Mucilaginibacter gracilis: one gene and its partner. The protein of the gene in region 2 interacts with the protein of the main gene of each other region in a pairwise test. Links are inferred from orthologs where the notes say so. Each region holds a gene or a part of one and is shown on either strand. Other genes may lie near its edges.

Region 1 (3,023 bases), 1.7 Mb from region 2 along the record:
ATTCATAGTTATGTACCAGCGTATCCGAGTTCACATATACTATCTCAGCTTTTTCGGGCACTGCGGTGGCGGTTGCTGGTTTGCTTGTGTCTGTTTTAGTTGGGTTACATGCCACTACGGTAGCCACTATTGCTACGGCAAGGCTTGTTTTAATTAATTTGGAAACTGAGGTTTTCATTTATTGAACTTAAAAATTTTGACAAAGATAAACTTTCGGTACAAGTATCCTAATCTTTTGAAAATTCCGGGAATTGTAATGTTTACAAAATTAATGAACAAATAAATACAAACCCGCGCTGTGGCTTGCCTGTTATTTAAGCGGGCAGGTTATTATTACAAGTTGTTTGGGCGCGCCAATAGTAACAAAGTGAGCATGTTTAGAACGATATTTAGCGGAGCGTCTTTTTATCAACAATAACCCATATCTCAGCCAATTTTTGTATTTTTGAAGGTTGTTGATTTTATATTAATTATGAGCGAAGAAAACGAAGATATTAACGAAGAACAAGTAAATAAACCCGAAGAAAAAGAAGATAAATCTACTTATAATGCGGATAATATACAGGTTTTAGAAGGTTTAGAGGCCGTACGTAAGCGCCCCTCTATGTATATTGGCGATACAGGCGCAAAGGGCCTGCACCACTTGGTTTACGAGGTTGTAGATAACTCTATTGATGAGGCCTTAGCAGGCCATTGCGATACCATTAATGTTTTTATTCACGAAGGTAACTCCATTACCGTTATTGATAACGGGCGTGGTATACCTACAGGTATCAATAAAAAAGAAAATAAATCGGCACTGGAAATTGTAATGACAGTGTTGCATGCCGGTGGTAAGTTTGATAAGGATACTTACAAGGTATCGGGCGGTTTGCATGGTGTGGGTGTAAGTTGCGTTAACGCGTTATCAACCCACATGAAAACGTTGGTGTACCGCGAAGGCAAAATATTTACCCAGGAATATGAAAAGGGTAAACCTATGTTTGAGGTTAAAGAAATCGGCGTATCCGACCATACCGGTACTACACAAACTTTCCAGCCCGACCCGGAAATATTTACCTTAACCCTCGAATACAAATACGAAACATTAGCGGGCCGCTTGCGCGAATTGTCTTTCCTCAACAAAGGCATCAAGTTAACTTTAACCGATGAGCGTGTTGTGAACGAAGATGGCAGTTTTCTTAACGAAGTATTTTTCTCGGAAGGCGGCTTGCAGGAGTTTGTAGCTTATTTGGACAGCACCCGTACATCTATCATACCCGAGCCAATTTATCTGGATGGTATTAAAAATGGTATCCCGGTTGAGCTGGCTTTCCAGTATAATGATACTTACAGCGAAAACGTACATAGCTACGTAAACAATATCAATACCATTGAGGGTGGTACACACGTAGCAGGTTTCCGCCGTGGGTTAACCCGTACTTTAAAGGCTTATGCCGATAAATCGGGATTGTTGAAAAACATGAAGGTTGAAATTACAGGTGATGATTTCCGCGAGGGATTAACTGCTGTAATTTCGGTAAAAGTACAGGAGCCGCAATTTGAAGGGCAAACCAAGGGTAAGTTGGGTAACAACGAAGTGATGGGCGCCGTTGATATGGCTGTTGGCGAAATATTGGGTAACTTTTTAGAAGAAAACCCTAAGGAAGCCAAGTTAATTGTTGGTAAAGTTATTATTGCAGCGCAGGCACGTGCTGCGGCCCGTAAGGCCCGCGAAATGGTGCAGCGTAAAAACGTAATGGGCGGTTCGGGCTTACCTGGTAAACTGGCCGATTGCGCCAATAGCGATCCGGCCGTTTGTGAATTGTACCTAGTGGAAGGTGACTCGGCGGGTGGTACCGCCAAAATGGGCCGTAACCGCGAATACCAGGCTATTTTGCCATTACGTGGTAAAATACTGAACGTGGAGAAAGCCATGGAACACAAAATTTACGAGAACGAAGAAATCAAGAACATGTTTACCGCTCTGGGCGTAAGCATAGGCACCGTTGATGATGTGAAAGCATTGAACCTTGATAAACTGCGTTACCACAAAATTGTTATCATGACGGATGCCGACGTTGATGGTAGCCACATTACAACATTGATTCTTACTTTCTTCTTCCGGTATATGAAAGCCTTGGTTGAAAACGGCTATGTATACATTGCGTCGCCACCGTTATACCTGGTTAAAAAAGGTAAAGATCAGGAATATTGCTGGACCGAAGACCAACGCCTAAACGCCATACAGCGTTTAAAGGGTGCCGGTAAAGAAGATAGCGTACACGTACAACGTTATAAAGGTTTGGGTGAGATGAATGCCATACAACTATGGGACACTACCATGAACCCCGAAACCCGCACCCTGCGCCGCGCTACAATAGATAACGCAGCCGAATGCGACCATACTTTCTCCATGCTAATGGGAGATGAGGTTGCCCCGCGCCGCGAGTTTATTGAAAAAAATGCCAAATACGCAAGGATAGATATTTAAGGCTTCCGCGGAAACCGAACATATTTAAAACCCATATAAATATTATTTATTACAAGCCAGGCTCACGCCTGGCTTTTCTATTTTTGTAGTATTACATTTAATTATCGGGCGGACACCCTAACTTGATTGCATTTTGCAAATAGTAAAATGTAATATTTGGTGTAATATGCTGCAATCGTTTGCATAAGTTATATATATTTAGCCTAAATTTTTTTAATGATGAGAATCAAAAAAGGTGTAATAACTGCTGCGGCTCGCGGGCAGAGGTTGTATCCTGTTGCGGATACCGTTCAAAAGGCAATGCTCCCCGTTATTGATATTGACGGTTTGCACAAGCCTGTTATACAAATAATTGCAGAAGAGGCCTTTGCAAGTGGGATTGAAGAAATATGTGTGGTTTGTGCACCCGGGGATGGCGAAAGGTATGTAAGTTCGTTTACCTCTTTACGCGATAACTTGCTGAGTTCGTACAACAGTATCGACTGGGCGAAAAAACAGGCAGAGGGTATAGATTACTTTTTAAATCATATCCAATTTGTTGAGCAAACGG
Region 2 (3,195 bases):
CGCTATCCGAATGGGTTTTGAAAGTTGCATCGACCGATTTTTTTGAATCGCCCAAATATTTCACATCGTTTTTTTTATGGTACAGGGCCAGGTTGTTAATTACATCCTTCATCGCCTCGGACTGTGCCCTGGCAATAAAGGATGTAAAACAAATACATGCGATCAGTAAAGTTATTTTACGGATTAACATAACCTAAAATTTATTCTTCTATTTCGTCCTCGTCGGCAGTGCCTTCAGTTGCGTCGCTGTCTGCATTACTGTCGCCTTCAGCCGGTTCGCTGGCTTCAGCAATTATAGTGCCTTCTCCTTCAGTAACTGTTTCTTCGGCAGCTTCGGCTTCTACCACCTCTTCTTCGCGTTCTATCTGTGCCACCGAGGCTATACTGTCGTTCTCTTTTAACGATATTAACCTCACTCCTTGCGTTGCCCGGCCCATTGTTCTTAACTCGCTAACTGCAATACGTATAATAATGCCCGATCGGTTAATAATCATCAAATCGTGCTCGTCGGTAACTCCTTTAATAGCAACTAATTGGCCGGTTTTATCGGTAACGTTAATGGTTTTAACACCCTTACCTCCCCTGTTGGTTACGCGGTAGTCGTCAATATCGGTACGTTTACCATATCCTTTTTCTGATACTACTAATACCGTTGTGGCGGCATCATCAATAGCTATCATACCCACAACTTCGTCGGTTTCGCTGGCGAGGGTAATACCTCTAACACCTGTTGCAGTACGCCCCATTGGCCTAACGGTTGATTCGTTAAAGCGTATTGCTCTGCCCGATTTTAAGGCCATTACAATTTCGCTGCTGCCAGTTGTTAACGTTGCCTCAAGCAAAGTATCACCTTCATTGATGTTGATGGCGTTGATACCGTTAGCGCGCGGACGTGAATAAGCTTCTAACGAAGTTTTTTTGATCACACCTTTGCGGGTACACATAATAATAAAGTTATTTTCCAAATAATCTTTATCCTTTAGGCTTGTTAACTTAATATAAGCCTTAATGTTTTCTTCTTTAGGGATATTGATGATGTTTTGGATAGCACGCCCTTTTGATGTACGCGTACCTTCGGGAATTTCAAACACACGCAGCCAAAAGCATTGGCCTGTTTCGGTAAAAAACAGCATGTAATTATGGTTTGATGCAATAAGCAGGTGCTCAATAAAATCGGCATCGCGGCTATTGCTGCCTATAGCTCCCTTCCCTCCTCTTGCTTGCGTGCGGTATTCGGTTAAAGGTGTACGTTTAATGTAACCTTCGTGCGATATAGTGATTACCACATTTTCATCCTCAATAAAATCTTCGGTTTGCATTTCTGCAGATGAATGCACTATTTGTGTGCGGCGCTCATCACCGTATTTTTCTTTAATCTCGGTCAGTTCGTCTTTGATGATCTGCATACGCAAACCTTCGTCGGCTAAAATAGATTTTAAGTAATCTATCAGTTTCATAAGTTCGGCATACTCCGCTTTTATCTTATCGCGTTCCAGTCCGGTTAAACGGCGAAGCGTCATATCCAAAATAGCACGGGCCTGTATTTCGCTCAAGTCAAAGCGCGTCATCAAGCCGTCGCGAGCCTCGTCCGGAGTATTCGAACTGCGTATCAGTTGAATAACCTCGTCCAAATGGTCTAAGGCGATTAACAAACCCTCTAATATATGGGCGCGTTTTTCGGCTTCGGCCAGTTCAAATTTGGTACGGCGTATAATTACTTCGTGGCGGTGCTCAACAAAGTGATGTATTAAATCTTTCAGGTTCAATAACATTGGGCGGCCATGTACCAGCGCAATATTATTTACACTAAACGATGTTTGTAACGATGTGTATTTAAAAAGGTTATTTAACACAATAGCCGCATTGGCATCGCGCTTAATTTCGTAAACCACACGGATACCTTCACGGTTTGATTCGTCGCGAATGGCCGATATGCCTTCCAGTTTCTTTTCATTCACCAGTTCGGCAGTACGCTCAATCATGATGGATTTATTGATCTGATAAGGTATCTCGGTAACGATGATGCGTTCACGGTCGCCGTTATAAATCTCGATCTCGGCGCGCGAGCGCAATACAATACGGCCACGACCGGTTTCTGATGCCTCGCGGGCACCTTCAAAACCATAAATAATACCACCGGTGGGGAAATCGGGGCCTTTAACAAACTTCATCAGTTCGCTAATTTCAATGGCCCTGTCATCAATATAAGCTATGGTGGCATTTACAACCTCGGTAAGGTTGTGTGGTGCCATATTGGTAGCCATACCTACCGCAATACCCGATGCTCCGTTAACCAACAGGTTAGGGAACTTAGCGGGCAATACAGTTGGCTCTTGTAACGAGTCGTCAAAGTTTAACTGGTAGTCTATGGTGTCCTTATTAATATCGGCCAGCATCTCTTCGGCAATTTTTTGCAACCTTGCCTCGGTGTAACGCATTGCCGCAGGGTTATCACCGTCTATCGAGCCATAATTGCCCTGCCCGTCAACCAAAGGGTATCGCAGGCTCCAATCCTGGGCCATACGCACCATAGTGCCATATACCGACGAATCGCCATGCGGGTGATACTTACCGAGTACCTCACCCACAATACGTGCCGACTTTTTATAAGGTTTGTTTGCGTTCAATCCCAAATCAAGCATACCAAAAAGTACGCGCCTGTGTACAGGTTTTAAACCGTCGCGAACATCAGGTAAAGCCCTTGATACGATAACAGACATCGAATAATCGATGTATGCCGACCGCATTTCTTCTTCAATATTGATAGGGATAATTTTATCAGACGAGCCTCCGCCGCCATTTTCTAAATCTTCAGCCATTGTTATATTTTATGCAATCGTCGCTTATTACAAAATTAAATTTAGGTGCTTTTTAAAGCGACGTGCGAAGTTAACAAAATATGTGGTACGGGGGTACGCTGTGGATAAATTTTGATGTTGTAGATTATGTATTAAGCGTATCAAAAGTTTTGCTTTTACTCAAATATAATTCAACCGTTTGCTTTAGCAATTCAAAATTACCGGTTGGCAAAATGGTTAAATTAGGGTGTGCCTGCAAGCCGCAGGCTGTAGTGGTTATAACGGGTATGCCGGCGGCAAGTGCTTTTAGCAGCATAACCGGCCGGTGTTCAACATAAGCCGGGTAAATAACCAGCCCTATACCATCCAATATATTTTGCCCTGCGGGTTCAGTTTT

What was found. Proteins that work in one complex are often made in the same cells at the same time.
Region 1: the proteins of gyrA (region 2) and gyrB interact in binary tests that used the Escherichia coli proteins (3 or more experiments, as listed by UniProt). The link is inferred for Mucilaginibacter gracilis from one-to-one orthologs.

What each region holds. Positions count from the first base shown.
Region 1 is NZ_RBKU01000001.1:2,791,817-2,794,839, forward strand. The notes cover bases 11-2,972. They hold gyrB (DNA topoisomerase (ATP-hydrolyzing) subunit B), read left to right. Parts: upstream 11-472; coding sequence 473-2,473; downstream 2,474-2,972. Other genes in these bases: BDD43_RS12020 (OmpH family outer membrane protein), read right to left, coding at 11-178; BDD43_RS12030 (UTP--glucose-1-phosphate uridylyltransferase), read left to right, coding at 2,690-2,972. Also shown: more of BDD43_RS12020, read right to left, coding at 1-10; more of BDD43_RS12030, read left to right, coding at 2,973-3,023. UniProt on the Escherichia coli protein: DNA gyrase negatively supercoils closed circular double-stranded DNA in an ATP-dependent manner to maintain chromosomes in an underwound state.
Region 2 is NZ_RBKU01000001.1:4,457,291-4,460,485, reverse strand. Bases 1-3,134 are described here. They hold gyrA (DNA gyrase subunit A), read right to left. Parts: upstream 2,820-3,134; coding sequence 201-2,819; downstream 1-200. Other genes in these bases: BDD43_RS19795 (VanW family protein), read right to left, coding at 2,944-3,134; BDD43_RS19805 (tetratricopeptide repeat protein), read right to left, coding at 1-190. In the rest of the region: more of BDD43_RS19795, read right to left, coding at 3,135-3,195. UniProt on the Escherichia coli protein: A type II topoisomerase that negatively supercoils closed circular double-stranded (ds) DNA in an ATP-dependent manner to maintain chromosomes in an underwound state.